One region of the Microlunatus phosphovorus NM-1 genome, then DNA from elsewhere that is predicted to be linked to it. Evidence: riboswitches for the same ligand, from Rfam matches in the RefSeq annotation. Region 1 holds a riboswitch; the other holds the start of a gene.
The links. Region 1 has a riboswitch for FMN ahead of ribD (bifunctional diaminohydroxyphosphoribosylaminopyrimidine deaminase/5-amino-6-(5-phosphoribosylamino)uracil reductase RibD). Riboswitches for the same ligand answer to the same signal wherever they lie in the genome.
Positions count from the first base shown of each region.

Region 2: another riboswitch for FMN. It lies ahead of MLP_RS22835 (ABC transporter permease); the one in region 1 lies ahead of ribD (bifunctional diaminohydroxyphosphoribosylaminopyrimidine deaminase/5-amino-6-(5-phosphoribosylamino)uracil reductase RibD).

Region 1 is NC_015635.1:1,648,538-1,657,065, reverse strand. Features, by position in the region: gene ribH (6,7-dimethyl-8-ribityllumazine synthase) at 1-316, opposite strand, end outside; gene ribB (3,4-dihydroxy-2-butanone-4-phosphate synthase) at 316-981, opposite strand; gene MLP_RS07430 (riboflavin synthase) at 974-1,576, opposite strand; gene ribD (bifunctional diaminohydroxyphosphoribosylaminopyrimidine deaminase/5-amino-6-(5-phosphoribosylamino)uracil reductase RibD) at 1,587-2,636, opposite strand; FMN riboswitch at 2,772-2,901, opposite strand; gene MLP_RS07420 (cation diffusion facilitator family transporter) at 2,977-3,975, opposite strand; gene MLP_RS07415 (hypothetical protein) at 4,107-4,691, shown strand; gene malQ (4-alpha-glucanotransferase) at 4,714-6,813, opposite strand; gene MLP_RS07405 (hypothetical protein) at 6,968-7,345, opposite strand; gene MLP_RS26175 (GNAT family N-acetyltransferase) at 7,499-8,212, shown strand; gene MLP_RS07395 (LacI family DNA-binding transcriptional regulator) at 8,255-8,528, opposite strand, start outside.
Region 2 is NC_015635.1:5,030,079-5,038,606, reverse strand. Features, by position in the region: gene MLP_RS22870 (hypothetical protein) at 1-319, opposite strand, end outside; gene MLP_RS22865 (CarD family transcriptional regulator) at 634-1,119, shown strand; gene ispF (2-C-methyl-D-erythritol 2,4-cyclodiphosphate synthase) at 1,152-1,607, shown strand; gene MLP_RS22855 (neutral zinc metallopeptidase) at 1,773-2,960, opposite strand; gene MLP_RS22850 (DUF2207 domain-containing protein) at 3,047-4,843, shown strand; gene argG (argininosuccinate synthase) at 5,000-6,415, opposite strand; gene MLP_RS22840 (hypothetical protein) at 6,491-6,862, opposite strand; FMN riboswitch at 6,929-7,056, shown strand; gene MLP_RS22835 (ABC transporter permease) at 7,156-7,920, shown strand; gene MLP_RS22830 (ABC transporter substrate-binding protein) at 7,980-8,528, shown strand, end outside.

The DNA of each region.
Region 1 (8,528 bases):
CGCTCACCCGGGTCAGGCCCTCGGTGGCCGCCTGGCAGACATAGTCGAAGTGCGGTGTCCCACCCCGGATCACCACGCCGAGGGCGACCAACGCGTCGAATCCGCCCGATCGGGCCAACCGCGCAGCGGCCACCGGCAGCTCGAACGAGCCTGGCACTCGCACCACGACCGGCTCCACACCGAAGGACTGACAGCCGCGTACGGCTCCGTCCAACAGCCCGGTCATCACCTGCTGGTGCCAGCTGGCAGCAATCACCGCCACCCGCACCTCGCCCGCTGGCGTTGGCTCGAGCGTCGGCGCACCATGACCGGCCATCAGCCCACCAGCCCCATGGCCAGCTCGGTCTTGATCCGGTGCTCCACCAGCTGACCGATCGAGATCAGCGGCAGATCGTGATCGTCGGCGAGCTGCCGCAGCCCAGGCGCCCGCATCATCGACCCGTCGTCGTTGACCACCTCGGCGATGACCCCGACCGGTCGCAGCCCGGCGGCCCGAGCCAGGTCCACGGCTGCCTCGGTGTGGCCCGGCCTCGCCAGCACCCCTCCCCTGCGGGCGCGCAGCGGAAAGACGTGCCCGGGCAGGGTGAAGTCACCGGGAACGGCTGCCGGATCGGCCAGCACCCGAGCCGTGCGTGCCCGATCCGCCGCCGAGATCCCGGTGCTGACACCGATCGCCGCATCGACGGTGACCGTGTAGGCGGTGCGCAGCGGATCGGTGTTCCGCGTCGTCATCATCGGGATCCTCAGCCGGTCGAGGTCAGCGGCTTCCATCGGCACGCAGACCATGCCCGAGCTGTGCCGGATGACAAAGCCGAGGAGGTCCGGCGTCGCGAGCTCGGCAGCCAGGATGAAATCGCCCTCGTTCTCGCGATCCTCGTCGTCGACCACGATGACGACCTGGCCCGCTTTGAGCGCGGTGAGAGCGTCATCGATGCTGTCCAGTCGGACGGCGGGTCCGTCGGCCGGCGTGTGCTCAGCCACGATCGATCACCAGCATCCGCTCGACGTACTTGGCGATCACGTCGACCTCGAGGTTGACTCGCTCCCCCGGCGCCCGGATCCCGAGCGTGGTCCGGCCCAGCGTCTCCGGGATGAGCGAGATCGTCAGTGTCGCCTCCTGATCATCGACCTCGACCACGGTCAGCGACACCCCGTCGACGGCCACAGAGCCCTTGGGCGCCAGGTAGCGCAACAACGGCCTGGGCACCTCGATCGTGATCACCTCCCAATGGGTCGAGGGCTGCCGGCCAACCAGTCGTCCGGTGCCGTCGACGTGCCCCTGCACGATGTGTCCGTCAAGTCGGTCGCCGGCGCGGACAGCACGCTCGATATTGACCCGGGTGCCGGCCTCGGCGTCACCGAGGGAGGTCTTTGCCAAGGTCTCGGCCATCACGTCGGCGACGAACCAGTCGGTGCCCCGCTCGACCACGGTGAGGCAGCAGCCGTTCACGGCGATCGACCCGCCGATAGGTACGCCGTCGACCCCGATGCCCGTCTGCACGATCAGGCGGGCGGCATCGTCGCTCGGGGCAAGCTCGAGCACGGTGCCGAGGTCCTCCACGATTCCGGTGAACATGATCAAACTCCTAGTTGTTGCTGGGGACGGGCGAGATGACTGGGCGGGCGGTGATCCGTACGTTGGCGTCGACATCCTGGCCGATCACGTCGATGGCGACGACGTCGAGTCGCTGGGCGCCGGCCATCGTCGCGACGCCGAGATCAGCGACGGACGACGGTCCGGAGCCGAGCAGCACGGGTGCCAGATAGGCGACCACCTCATCGACCAGACCCGCCCGCCAGAAGGCGGCGGCGACGGTCGGGCCACCCTCCAGCAGCACGTCGTGGACGCCACGCGCGGACAAGGCCGCCAGCACTTCGGCGGGATCGTGGGTCGGGATCCGCAACGTCGGGGCGGCGTCATCGCGGATCCGCGCCCCGACCGGGGGTTGGCGGTGGCCGATCACCACGCGGAGAGGCTGGTCGGCATATCTGATCGGCTCGCCCGCGTCACCGCGGGCGGCCAGCTGCGCGTTGTCGACCAGCACACTGCCGATACCGGCGAGCACCGCGCCGGCACGGGCACGAAGCCGATGTGCGTCAGCCCGAGCGGCGGCCGAACTGATCCACCGGCTGCTGCCGTCAGCGGCGGCACTGCGACCGTCGAGACTGCCGGCGAACTTCCAGGTGACGTACGGCCGACCAGATCGATGCGCGAAGATCCAGCTGCGGTTGAGCTGATCGGCATCCGCGGCCAGCAGCCCGGCCGCCGTGTCGATACCGGCCAGGCGCAGACGCTCGCCGCCACCTGCGGCGATCGGGTTGGGGTCGGTTGAGGCCCAGACGACCCGCCGAACCCCGGCAGCGATCAGGGCATCGACGCACGGGCCCGTCCGACCGGTGTGGCTGCAGGGCTCCAGGGTGACCACCGCGGTCGAGCCACGGGCTCGCGCGCCGGCGTCGGCGATCGCGGCGACCTCGGCGTGGGGATGGCCCGCGCCTGCGTGCCAGCCTTCGCCGACGGGGGCTCCAGTGTTGTCGATGAGCACGCAGCCGACCCGTGGGTTGGGTCCTTTGACGAAGCCGGGGCTGGCGGCGAGCCGTAGCGCACGGCGCATGGCGGCGGTTTCCGACACCATCCATCCCTTCCTCTCGGGCCGCGAGCCCGGAGGATGGCGATAGGAAGGGCTGGTGAACGACTGCGTCGGCTCAGACGACGGGCAGGTCGAGGACCGCACCCGCACGGGTCTGCTGACCGCGACAGGTCGAACCGCCAGCGTGCGCTTCCCATCCGGACTTTCACCGTCGGTCCAGGAGTTTCACCTGGTCAACCGATAGCTGGCTGCCATCGGGTCGCGGACTGTCACCGCCGGTTCGGAATTGCACCGACCCCAGAGCACGCAGAGTTCTCTTGCCGAAGGATTCTGCCATCGACCCTCGAGTGCTGCATACCCGGGGCCACATGCCGAACTCGAAGGCTCAGAGCAACCGGCTCGGTGGAGAGGCCGGATCGGGCTGCAGACTCGGCTCGTCGCGGGTGGCCAGCGTCAGCACGGCCTCCACGATCGACGGCCGGGCCTCCAGTTCGCGCTCGATCCGCCGCAGCCTGGTCGCCACGTCGTGCTCGCGCAGATCCCCGATCAAATCGACCGCAGCGACCAGATAGAGCCGCTCCGGTCCGACGAACTCCAGGTGCAGGTAGGTGACCCGCTCGATGTCGGGGACGGCGAGCAGCGCCACCAACGCGGTGTTGCGGATGTCGGGCTGCACCTGCTGACCGACCAGAAACCGTCGGTTGCGGTTGATCAGCACCACGGCGAGCACGCCCAGCAGCAGCCCGACCAGGATCGACCCGATCGCATCCGGGATCGGTGACCCCGTGTACTGGTGCAAGGCGATGCCGGCGAACGCGATCAGCAACCCGACCAGCGCGGCGGCATCCTCGAAGAACACCGCCCGCAGCGTCGGGTTGGAGGTGTTCAGCACGTAGGACAGGTGACCGCGTCGCAGCCAGCCAGCCTTCCGGCGGGTCTGCCGGAACGCCTGGCTGAACGAGATCCCCTCCAGGACGAACGAGATGGCCAATACGATGTACGCGATCGCGTAGTCGGTCGCCGGCTCGGGGTTGCGGAGTTCGTTGATGCCGTGGCTGATCGAGACCACCGCACCGGCGGTGAACAGACCGAAGGCGGCGAACATCGACCAGACGTACGCCTCCTTGCCGTATCCCATCGGGTGACGCGAGTCCCGAGCGCGGTCTGAACGCCGCTCGGCGATCAGCAGGAAGACCTCGTTGCCGGTGTCGGCCCAGGAGTGCGCTGCCTCGGCCAGCATCGACGCCGACCCGGTGATCGTCGCAGCGACGGACTTGGCGATGGCGATCACCAGATTCGCGGCGAACGCGATGATCACCGTGAGCAGGCTCTCGCCGCCGTGTCCATCCGTGGCATCACTGTCGCTCGGACTCGAGTCGTTCACGCGTACCTCCTCGGGAGCGATCCTGCCACCGACTCACAGCCAGTGACAGTCTCTTGACAGACGGTTGCCAGTCCGGCCCCAGCGCGGCCGCGGAGTGTCGTTCTCGATCTCATCCCAAAAGGAGTCTTCCTGTGTCCCGAACCACCAAGGTCGTCGTCGCCTCGACTGCCGCCGGTGTCCTCGCGCTCGGCGTTGGTGTCGGCATCGCCGGGCTGGCATCGGCCGATCCGACCAGCTCGCCATCATCGAAGCCGTCAGCCTCATCCACGACCGGCCCGGGCCGCGGTGGTCCTGGCCACGGACACCGCGGCGGACCGGGCCGCGGCGCCTTCGACGGAGACCTCGCCAAGCAGCTCGCCGAGAAGCTCGGCGTCGACCAGGCCAAGGTCACCGACGCGCTGAAGGCCATCCGGGAGGCCAACCGGCCAACCGCACGCCCCTCGGCGGATCCGAGCGCCAGTCCGTCCGCACGACCGAGCCGTCCCGACCCGGCGAAGCGCGACGCGCAGCTGGCCAAGCAGCTCGCTGAGAAGCTCGGCCTCGACGAGGCCAAGGTCACCAAGGCGTTCGAGGAGATCCGGGCCGAGCGCCAGGCCGACCGTGCCGCAGTACTGAAGAGCCGGTTGGATGCCGCCGTCAAGGCTGGGACGCTCACCCAGGCGGAAGCCGACGCGGTCACCAAGGCCGTCGAGAAGGGCGTGATCAGCGGCCGCTGACGACCTTCATCAGGTCGCGGGCTCACCGGTCGGTCAGCACGTCCTCCAGCCAGACCGGCTGGCCGTCCGGTCCGCTCAACGGCACCCGCCAGTTCGGGTACTCGTTCACCGTGCCCGGCTGGTTCTGCACCCGGTGGTCCCCGATCGCGTCGCCGAGGGCCACGTTGAGCAGCCGCGAGCGGGTCCAGGTCAGATAGCGATAGAGCGCAGCGACCGTCGCCTCCTCGTCCGCGTCGTCGGCCAGCCCACGGCGGGCCCGCAGGTTGTCCAACCAGGCCTTCCGCTCGGCCTCGTCGACCGCGAGCTCCTCGGCCAGCGGCCGGGTCAGCACTCCCAGCTGGTCACGCAGTCGTACGTGGTCGCCGGCCAGATAGCCGGCGGTCGGCGGCAGGTCGTGGGTGGTCACCGAGGCGAGGCAGTATTCCCGCCATTTCTCCGGCGCCAGCGGTGATCCGTCACCATGGAAGTCGAACTCGAACCACAGGATCGAGGTGCCGAGAATGCCGCGCTCTCGGAGATAGTCCCGCACCCACGGCTCCACCGTGCCAAGGTCCTCGCCGACCACCACCGCGCCCGCGCGATGCGCCTCCAGCGCCAGGATGCCGACCATCGCCTCATGGTCGTTGCGCACATAGGTGCCCTTGGTCGGCCCCGCGCCCTCGGGGATCCACCACAACCGGAACAGGCCGATCACATGGTCGACCCGGATCCCTCCGGCGTGGCGGAGGATGGTGCGCACCATCTCCCGGTACGGCGCGTACGCCTGCTCGGCCAACCGGTCGGGACGCCAGGGCGGCTGGCTCCAGTTCTGCCCGTTCTGGTTGTACGGATCCGGCGGTGCACCGACCGAGATCCCTTGCGCGTAGGTGTCCTTGAGCGCCCAGGCATCGGCGCCGTGCGGATGCACACCCACCGCCAGGTCATGCATGATGCCGAGTGCCATGCCGGCCTGCTCACTGGCGCTCTGCGCACTGGCCAGCTGCTCGTCCATCACCCACTGCAGCCAGCACACGAAGTCGATCTCATGGCCGTGGGTGGCGGTGAACTCCGCCACCTGGGCCGTCCTGGGATGCTGCAGCTCGGCCGGCCACTCATCGAAATGCGGACCGTGCTGCTCGCTCAACACCGCCCACTGCGCGAACCGCTCCAGTCCTTCACCGGCCCGGCGGCGGAATGCGGTGAAGGCCAATTGCCGGCCGGCGGAGCGGGGCACCTCGAAAATGATCTTCAAGGCAGCCCGCTTGGCCGTCCAGGCGGCATTGCGATCGATGGACTGCCACGCCTCCGGAGTGTCGACCTCGGACCGGAGCGCCTCGACCGCGGCCCGCTGGTCGGGAGTCAGCTCGACATACTCGGGGATCCGCTCGGGGCGGAGATAGAGCGGGTTGAAGAACCGGCGGGTGCTCGGCAGATACGGCGACGGCTCCATCGGCGGCACCGGCTCGGCCGCATGCAACGGATTGATCAAGATGTAGTCGGCGCCGTGCTCCGCGCCCGACCAGACCGCGAGGTCGGTCAGATCGGTAAGGTCACCCACTCCGCCCCAGGATCCGTGCGAGCGCACGCTGTAGAGCTGGGTCGCCAGGCCCCAAGCCCGCCGATCCCCCAGCCGCGCCGGCAGACCGAGCCAGGCCGGGGTGATGATCAGCGGCATCGACGCTTCCTGACCACCGCCGTGCCCACCGCTGCGAGCCCGGACCGTGTGATAACCGAGCGGCAGATCGCCCGGGATCTCGAAGCTGGCCTCGCCGACCCAGCGACCGTCGATCTCCCGTGCCGGGTTCCAGTTCTCCAGCTGCCGCAGTCCTCGCCCGCCACCGGTCTCCAGCTCGACCCAGACGTCCACCGGATCGCCGGCCGTGACGTGCACCCAGATCGAGACCGCGTGCCCTTGCCGGGTGGCCAGACAACGCGGCAGCATCCTCGTCCACGGCTCCCGGTGATGCTGCTGCAGCGCCTGCCAGGCCTTCTCCGGGGTCGATGCGTCGACATCCAGACCGGCCAACACGGCGATCACGGTCTCGGCCTCGACCGAGACGTGCTGCCCCTGCCAATCCCAGTACTCGGTGGCGATCCCGTACGCCTGCGCGAGTTCTCGGAGCGGTTCATTCAGCTCGGTCACGGGCAGAGCCTCTCACGAGTGCAGGAGCGGTTTGGGGCGACATGTTCTTCGTCGTCTGAAACCGCGACGAACGAGTGAGACCTCGCGGAGCCCGTGACCGCGGAGCGCGAAGCGCGACCATCGAGCAGGGTCACGGAGGACATCCTGCCGTAGCTCAGGCCGGCTTGCGACGCCTCCGGGCCTCGACGAAGGAGTAGACGCCGGCGGCGACGTAGTTCACGCAGAGCAGGAACATGATCACGCTGGTGGCGATGGCCGCCGGGCGCTCTGCCGTGCCGGTGATCAGCTGGCCGATCTTCACCACGTTCATCAACGACCCGAGGGCGCCGATCAAGGCGATGACCAGCGCCGTATGGATGGCATGACGGTAGAGGTTGGGCCGGCGGCTGATCAGGGCGCAGATCAACATCGGCACCCCGATGAATGCCGGGATGAGCGCAGTCACACTGCTCGTTCCGGTCACCAGATAGGCCGTCACACCGGTCAGCACCAGCAGCGCACCGGTGACGATGGTCAGCTTGCTTACGTTCATGGTCGAGCGGCCTGTCCGTCTAGAGATCGAAACCCGGAACGTACCCGACGGCTCCGACATTGATGTCGTCGGTCCAGCCGTTGGCCTCCCGAGGCAGTGTCGGAGCGATCACGTACTGTGCTCGGAAAGCCAGAAAGAGCTGGGAGAACGAACATGAGCATGACCGTCCGGGTAGCCACTCCCGCCGACCGGAGGCCCGCCTTCGACAACGTGCTCGCACCCAGCTTCGTGTTCGACGAGCTGGAGCCGTTCGAGGAGTTCGAAGCCAAGCTCGAGGAGAACACCACGACGCTGCTGGTTGGGGTGGACGGCACCGACGATATCGTTGCCGCGGCAGTCTTCGTCAATGTCCGCGCGGCGAGTGCGGTCGTGCTGCGGCAGATGGCGACCCGGCAGGATCTTCGCGGCACGGGTCTCGGCAGCGAGCTGTATCGCGCCTTCATCCAGACGCTGGAGGACACCGAGCAGCCGAGTCTGGTGCTGGCCGAAGTCCAGCACCCCGACTATCACGAGGCCCACCCCCACCACGGCGATCCGCTGTCCCGGCTCCGCTTCTACGGCAGATTCGATGCGCGAATCATCGACGTGCCCTACTACCAGCCGGCCCTCGCCGAAGGCCTGAAACCGGTGTACGGGCTGTTGCTGCTTGCGCTCTATGTGCGACCCGATCTGATCAATCCGGCCCGGACCTATCTGGATCCGCCCGAGAACCTGCTGTACGCCCTCCGCAGCCTGCTGTACGCCGACGGTGATCCGGACGAGGCGGCCGCCTCGAAATTGCTGGCTGCGGCCTCGGTCTCCCGGGTCCGCCTGCTGCCGACCGACGCGTACGCCGAAGTAACCCCGGGTCTGCCTGCGGCCGCCTGACCTCTGCCCTTGCCAGGCGGGCCGATCCGACCCGGCAGGTCGTCACCGTGGCGGGCGCGTACTCTCCCGGACAACCAGGCCCGACCTGGGATTGCCGGCCCTTTGGGCACCCTCGGCCGGGTCGATGAGCAGCTCGAGGGCGGCCTGTCCCGCCCAGTCGAAGTCGAGCCGGTAGGTGGTGAGGCTGGGCACCCAGATGCTGGCAAGCGGTTCGTCGTCCAGTCCGGCGACACTGACATCGGCTGGCACCTGCCGGCCGGCCTCGTGCATGCTGCGCATGGTTGCGAAGGCGAGCTCGTCGTTGCTGCAGAACACC
Region 2 (8,528 bases), 2.3 Mb from region 1:
GGGTGGCGGTGAACTCCGCGCCCGGGTCGCCGCTGGTCTTGATCGGGTGGCCGGTGACTCCGGTCAGGGTGTCGCTCTGATCTGCCACGATGCTGGCCGACAGGAAACCCTCGCCATTGCCGCGGCTCAGCACCATCAGGTTGCGCACCTGCACCCACTCACCGGTCGGGCCGATGTTGGTGTTCACACCTTCGGCCGGGGTGTACGGCTGCGTGGTCTGGGCCTTCATGCCGCAGGCTGACATGAACACCAGAAGGGCGAGACCGATCAGGGTCGCGGCCAGGGAACGATGAACTCGGGTTCGCGCGAGGTGGGCCACGATCTCGACTCCTGTGGGCTTGCGTAGGTGGGACGTGCGGGGCAGGTGGGGGTCAGCCTAGCGATCACTTGCATGGCGGCACAGCCGCGCCACCCGCCGCGTTGCTGTGAAGTCTGTCGCCGGGGCAGAATGTACCGCTTCGGTCAGGGCGGTGGGACCCCGGGGTGTGGTGTCTCTCACCTGCCGAGGCACAGCCACACTGGTTTGTCAACCCCTCTCTGCCGATAAATCTGGCCTCTGGCTAGCGCAAACGCTGCTTTGAGCAGTTTCTCAGCGTGGTAGACTTGGAAACCGCGAAAGGGGTACAAGATAATATGACCTTCACAGTCGGCGAAACGGTGGTCTACCCCAATCATGGGGCCGCCGTCATCGAGGACATCGAAACCCGTCAGATCAAAGGTGAAGACAAGCTCTACCTCGTCCTGAGAATCGTTGGGCAGACCGATCTGGTCGTCCGGGTTCCTGCCTGCAACCTCGACCTGGTCGGGGTACGGGACGTGGTCGACGCTGACGGTCTCGAACGAGTGTTCAGTGTGCTGCGAGCACCACATACGGAGGAGCCGACCAACTGGTCTCGCCGGTACAAGGCGAACCTGGAGAAGCTGCACTCGGGCAACGTCATGAAGGTCGCCGAGGTCGTGCGCGACCTGTGGCGGCGGGAGCGGGAGCGCGGCCTCTCCGCGGGTGAGAAGCGGATGCTCGCCAAGGCCCGCCAGATCCTGGTCTCCGAGCTCGCTCTTGCCGAGCGCGTGGAAGAGGACAAGGCCGAGATCCTGCTCGATGAGGTCCTCGCCTCCTGAGCCGGTCCACCTCGACGCCGTTCCGGACCGGCATCGGCGTCGACGTACATCAGCTGACACCCGGCCACCCCATGTGGGTGGCCGGGCTGCTGTTCCCGGACGAGCCGTTCGGATTGCACGGGCATTCCGACGGTGACGTAGTCGCCCATGCCGCCTGTGACGCATTGCTGTCGGCTTCCGGCCTCGGTGACATGGGCAGCAACTTCGGCACCGATCGTCCCGAGTGGCGTGGCGCCAGCGGGCTCGCGTTCCTGGCCGAGACCGCCGTACGGGTCCGCGCGGCGGGCTTCGAGGTCGGCAACATCGCGGTTCAGCTGATCGGGAACAGGCCCCGGTTCGCCGGCCGTCGAGCCGAAGCGGAACAACTGCTCTCGGCGACCGTGGGAGCCCCGGTGACCGTCTCGGCGACCACCACCGACGGGCTCGGCCTTACTGGCCGCGGCGAAGGCGTCGCCGCCATCGCCACGGCGTTAGTCGTGCTGTCTTAGTCGTCTCGCTGTGAGGCTGCGCTCCCAAGACTCCGTCTTCCTCCCTCACTCACAAGACGAAGAACGTGTCTTGTTCGCTCAGTCGTCCAGACGGAGCCGGCGCTCCGCCTCACGGCCGCTCGCGACGGGCTCGCTCGCGCGGTCGTTCAACGTGGTGTCCGCGCTCTAACGCACCTGGTTGGCCGGGGCGGTGAAGGTGTTGCACTTGCCGATGTCGCCGGTGGACAGGCCGGTCAGGCCCCAGAAGACTCTGCTCCGGGCCAGCCCGTGATCGCCCACGATGTTCGCGTCCTTGGACAAGGTGTCGTCGCCGACCGCCTGGTAGGTGCGCTCGATGCCGTCCAGATCTGACTGCTGGATGCCCATCGAACGCGACACCGAGCGCATGTACATCCCGGAGAAGCAGTCCGCCTGAGTCTCGAGGCGGCGCAGGAACTGGCTCGACTGTGCCTCGGAGTCGGCGTTCTGGGCGAGCGCATGGGTGCTGATCAAGATGCCGGTCCGCCCCTGGATCGCATGCCCGAACTCGTGGGCCATCACGACCTCGGCCGCCCACTTGTTGGTGCGGATGATCGGCACCGCCTGCGGCAGCAGGTTCGAGAAGTAGATCTGCTGGTCAGCACTGCAGTAGAAGGCGTTGACCCCTGACGTACCGCATTTGGTCGTGATCTTCTCGCCGTAGATGGTCACTGACGGACGGGGGAGGACGAAGCCGGCGCCGGTGACCGGAGGATTCCAGACCCGCATCAGGCACTCGACCTGATTGCTGAAATGCGTCTCCAGCGCGCTGTCCGAGGCGTTCGAGATGTTGATCGGTGGATTGTCACACCGCACCGGGGCCGGCGTCGTCTGGGCGTAGAGGCGGTTGTTGACCAGCCAGCCCTCGGCCTCGGCATAGGTCGTCGGAACTGGCAGCGCCGGCGGAGCGCTGTCGGCGGGCGGGACCTGGTAGTCGTCGTTCTGGTACGCGGCGTCCGAGGAACCGGTGAAGACGTTGACCATCACCAGCCCGATGATCGCCAGTACGCTCATCGCCACCAGACCCAGCAGCAGCGCCATCAGCGGGCTGCGCTTGCGGGGCGGCTGCGACGGCGGTCCGTAATACGGCACGCCCGGCTGCGGTCCACCGAATCCGCCCGGCGGGTTGGTTGCCCACTGACCCTGCTGGCCCGGGGCGGGCAGCTGACCGGGGGCCAACCGCTGGCCCTGGGGAAATCGCTGACCCGGGGAGAACTGACCGGGGACGCCAGCGCTGGGTCGGCCGAAGCCCTGGCTGCCCCATGGAGCAGGCGGCTGGTTGCCGTACGGGTTCTGGCGACCGTACGGAGCGCCGCCCCACTGCTGCTGTGTCACGTGCGGAAGCCTAGTGGGCAGCTGGTGTCATCCGACTGCGCCGTTTGAACCGGCCGGGCGACACGCGGCTGTGGGAGGCTAAGCCCGTGCCGGAGATCATCACCTCAGACCGCGTACCAGCTCGTGGCGTTGCGCGTCCGACTCGCGCGCTGCCCGCCCTCGCCCGAGCGATCGTGCTGCCTATCGTTGCCGTGCTCGTGCTGGCGGGTCTGCTCATCGGGCCCGGTACGCCGACCGCGCGTGCCGACGGCACCGCTGCCGATTTCACCGTGACAGCCAACCTCGGTCTGGACGGCACCTTGACGGTGCGCCAGGACATCACCTTCAGCACCGTGCCGGCCGAGGCTCAGCAGACCTTCGAGACCCAGCAGGACGTGCTGGGCGACCGGCGATACACCTACGACGTCAGCGGGTTTCAGGCCACGGCCGGTAGACAGCCGGTCGAGCCGACGGTGAAGGTCTCCGGGGGGCGTCTCACCACCGTGAGCTTTCCCACCAACGGATCGAAGCAGGTGAGCCTGGAGTACACGGTCGTCGGCGCGGTGATCGCCACGCCGGAGGGCACCGCCTTGGCCTGGCCGCTGCTGCAGGGCTTCGACTCGACGGTCTCGGAGTTCAGCGCAACCGTGGCGATTCCGGTGCCCTTCTCGTTCGTCGAATGCAACGCCGGCTCGCCGAGTTCTGAGGTTCCGTGCACCTTCGCGGCCGCGGGCACCGAGGACGCGCGCCAGCCCACCTTCCGGGACGGACCCCGCGGTCCGGGTGAATTCGTCCAGGTCAGGATCGGCTTCCCAGCGGGCGCGCTCGAGTCCAACCAGCAACTCGAGGACGTCTGGACCCTGGCCCGTGCCTTCTCCGCCAAGCCGTTGCCACTGGCGCTCGCCTTGGGGCTGCTCGTGCTCGGCGCAGCTGCCTTGTTCGCGTTGCATCGCCGCGCCGGGGTGGATGCCGGCGCCGGTACGGAGGTCAGCAAGGCGGCCGAGTTCGTGCCGGTCGGGCCGGGCCAGACCGAGTTCCGCGTGCTCGGCAATGTCCGGCCGGGTCATGTCGGTACGGTTGCGGACGAGCGTGTCGATCCGATCGATGTGACCGCGACCTTGATCGACCTGGCCGTGCACGGGCACCTGCTGATCACCGAACTGCCCCGGGCCAATGAGTTCGCCCCGACCGACTGGACCCTGACCCGTACCGATTCCGATGTGTCGAATCTGCACCCGTTCGAGCTCGCCCTGTTGGCGGGAGTCACTGGGCCGCTCGATGGCGCTGGGTCCGGTGGTGCTGGTGGTGCGGCCGCTGGTGTGGCCGGGGTCAAGGTCTCGGAGTTGCCCTCCCGGGTCTACGAGTCGGTCAACGCGGTCCAGGACAGCCTGTACGACGAGGTGGTGGCGTACGGCTGGTTCGAGCGCCGGCCCGACGCCACCCGCAACCGGTGGACCCAACTCGCGATCGGCGGGCTGGTCGGCTCCGTTGTGATCACCGCGCTGCTGGCTGCCTTCACCACATTCGGCCTGATCGGTCTCGCCCTGATCGTGCTGGCGCTCGGCCTGATGTTCGTGGCACAGGAGATGCCGGCCAGGACCAAGTCCGGAGCAGCGCTGCTGGCGGGGCTGGGCGTGCTGCGCTCGGATCTGATGTCACACCCCACCAACCAGCTGCCGCCCGGCCGCGAACTGAGCGAGATCTCCGAGCTGCTGCCGTACGCGGTCGTGTTGGGCGGCCACCAGCGTTGGCTGGATGCCATCGTGGCCAGTGACGAGGACGAGCACGAGGACCGTTTCGACCTCGGCTGGTACCACGGCCCCGAAGGCTGGCACCTGCACCACCTGCCCGACTCCCTGAAGAACTTCATCACCACCGTCTCGGGCGAACTCTTCGCGCGCTAGTGGTCACAAGCGCGCTAGCGCGCAGTGACACCCGTCGCGAGCGACCGCGCGGGCGGAGCGCCTCTGTCTGGACTGACGAACGAGCGAACGCGCTTTTTGTTCGCTCGTGAGGAGGGAAGGCAGAGGCTGAGCGCAGCCCTGCGCAGCGAGTGACGACTAATCAGTGCCGAATTCCATGGCGGCGCGGTCGAGGGCTTCCTGCTCGTCGTCGGGGCCGGCGCCGCGGGCGATCGCCTTGGCAGCGCCCTGTTCGAGACCGCCGACCAGTTCGGCGGTCGCGCCGCCGACGATGCCCTGGGACGCGTACAGCTCCAGCCGGGAACGAGAGTCGGCGATGTCCAGGTTGCGCATGGTCAGCTGACCGATCCGCTCGATCGGGCCGAAGGCCGCGTCCTCGACCCGCTCCATGGAGAGCCGATCCGGGTGGTAGGAGAGGTTCTGCCCCGTGGTGTCCAGGATCGAATAGTCCTCGCCCCGCCGCAGCTTGATCGTCACCTCGCCGGTCACCGCCGAGCCGACCCAGCGGACGAGTGACTCACGCAGCATCAGCGACTGCGGATCCAACCAGCGGCCCTCGTACATCAACCGGCCCAGCCGCCGTCCCTCGGCGTGGTAGTTGGCGAGGGTGTCCTCGTTGTGGATGCCGTTCAGCAGCCGCTCGTAGCCGATGTGCAACAGCGCCATGCCCGGCGCCTCGTAGATGCCGCGTGACTTGGCCTCGATGATCCGGTTCTCGATCTGGTCGCTCATGCCCAGTCCGTGCCGGCCACCGATCGCGTTGGCCTCCAGCACCAGGTCCACCGCGCTGTCGAAGGTACGCCCGTTGATGGCCACCGGCCGGCCCTGCTCGAAGCTCAGCGTGACGATCTCCGGCGCGATCTCGATGTCGTCGCGCCAGTAGGCGACGCCCATGATCGGCTCGACGATCTCCATCCCGGTGTCCAGGTGCTCCAGCCGCTTGGCCTCGTGGGTGGCACCCCAGATGTTGGCGTCGGTGCTGTACGCCTTCTCCTTCGACGCCCGGTACGGCAGGTCGCGTTCGGTCAGCCAGGCCGACATCTCTGCCCGGCCACCGAGTTCGTTGACGAAGGCCGCATCCAGCCACGGCTTGTAGATCCGCAGTTGGGGGTTGGCCAGCAGACCGTACCGGTAGAAGCGCTCGATGTCGTTGCCCTTATAGGTCGACCCATCCCCCCAGATACCGACGCCGTCCGACTTCATCGCCCGCACCAGCAGGGTGCCGGTGACGGCTCGACCCAGCGGCGTGGTGTTGAAGTAGGTCCGCCCGGCGGTACGGATGTGGAACGCGCCGCACTGCAGCGCGATCAGCCCCTCCTCGACCAGGGCCTCCTTGCAGTCGACCAAGCGCGAGATCTCAGCCCCGTACTGCAGAGCTCGTTCGGGGATCGAGGCGATGTCATCCTCGTCGTACTGGCCGAGGTCGGCCGCGTACGTGCAGGGGACCGCGCCCTTCTCGCGCATCCAGGCAACGGCGACGGAGGTGTCGAGCCCTCCGGAGAAGGCGATGCCGACGCGCTCGCCGACCGGGAGAGAGTTCAAGACCTTGGACACGAGATCCGAGCCTAGAGCATATTCATGCCATATGTCGAATATTCATGCAGAGCGGAAGGGTCTGTGCAACACGGCTCACTTGAGGTTCTGCAGGGTATATCCGTGCTCGGCGCAGCCGTCGATGAGCAGCTTCTTGGCCTCGGCGGAGATGTTGCCCGAATCGGGTGAATTGAGGACGTTGATCGCCGCGTCGACCCACTTCGTCGGCTCCGGGTCGAGCTGGCCCGAGTCGCGGGCGGCCTCCAGCGCCTTCACTGCTGCCTGGTTGAGCGTCGACCCACCTGCGGCAGCCGCATCCAACGCCGGGCAACCGATCTTGTACGCGTCATCGGCGGACTGGTTCTCGGTCGAGCAGGCGGCTAGCGAAGTGGCGGCAAGGCCAGCGGCGAGCAGCAGTCCGAGACGGTGACGGGTTCGGTGGCGCGAGGCGGTGCGTACGGCGGGCATGCAGCAAGGGTAGGTGCCCTGACACAAAGCGATTTCGGTCTCGTCGGGTGCGTATACTGACCGCCGAATCGTGCTCCGGGGTCGGTGCAAGTCCGAGCCGGCGGTGACAGTCCGCGACCCGCTGCAGTTGCAGCGGTTGATCTGGTGAAACTCCAGAACCGACGGTGAAAGTCCGGATGGGAGGCAGCACGGACGGTGGACGCCTATGGCGCCCGCCGTCGTTGGCGCGTTCTCCCGCGCCATCCCCCGGACGTACGGCAGTGCCATACGACAGCGGGGGACGGGAGGAGACCATGACCAGGCTGAGCCCTCAGCGGCGGCGCGTGCTCGCGCCCGCGCTGCTCGGTCTGATCCTGCTCGGGCTCTGGTCGCTGGCAGCCTCGACCATGTCGCCGGTGCTGTTGCCGAAGCCGCTGGCCGTGATCGACCGAGCCTGGCAGGACGCGGTCGATGGCGTGCTCTGGCCCTATCTGGCGGTCACGTTCGTCGAAGCGTTGGGCGGCTGTCTGTTGGGCGCGACGGTAGCCATCCCGCTCTCGATAGCGATCCATCGCCTCACCTGGTTCGCCGATGCCGTGCAGCCGTTCCTCGGTGCCACACAGGCGATCCCGGCGATCGCCCTGGCCCCCTTGCTGGTGTTGTGGGTCGGCTATGGGCTGTTGCCGATCGTGCTGCTGTGCGCGCTGATCGTCTTCTTCCCGATCCTGGTCTCGGCCGTGGTGGGACTGCGGATGGTCGACCAGGAGGTGGTGGACGCGGCTCGGCTGGACGGTGCCGGCAGTCTCGAGTTGCTGCGGCACGTGGAGATGCCGCTGGCCCTGCCTTCACTGCTGGGCGGCCTCAAGAACGGTTTCGCGCTCAGCGTCACCGGAGCCGTGGTCGGCGAGATGGTGATGGGCGGCAGCGGCCTCGGCACCGTGCTCACCGTGCAGCGCGATGCGGTGGACACCACCGGCATGTTCGCCAGCATCGGCTGGCTGTGCCTGCTCGCTGCCGGTGCCTATCTGTTGATCAGTTGGTGGGAGCGCCGCTCCGCCATCATCGAGTCCCTGAGATAGCCCCTTGAGATCTGAGATGAACCCCTGAGATGAGCCCTACCGAATTGAGGAAGTCAGCCATGAAGAGACGTACGTTCCTGACCGCCGCACTCGCCCTCGGCGTCGCCGGCTGTGCCCCCGCGGCGACCGGTGGCAGCCCATCGCCGTCGGCCTCCGGCCCGGCGCCATCGGCGTCGAATGCGCGAGCGACCATCGGGCTGAGCTACATCCCGAATGTCCAGTTCGCACCCTTCTATGTCGGCCAGTCCCAGTCGCTGTTCGACGGCGTCGACGCGGCAGTCAGCGTGCGCCACCACGGCTCCAACGAGGGTCTGTTCAACGCGCTCACCGCCGGCTCCGAGGACTTCCTGGTGGCGGCGGGCAGCGAGGCGATGCAGGCCCGCGCTCAGGGCGTCGATGTGATCGCGGTGGGCTCCTACTACAAGACCTTCCCGGTCGAGGTGATCGTCCTGGGCTCCTCGCCGATCCAGCAGTTGAGCGATCTCAAGGGCCGCAAGCTCGGCGTGCCAGGGCGGTACGGAGAGTCGTGGCTGGCCGTCCAGGTGGCGTTGGCCACCGCCGGGTTGAGTGAGGACGACGTCAAGATCGTCGAGGTCGGCTACACCCAG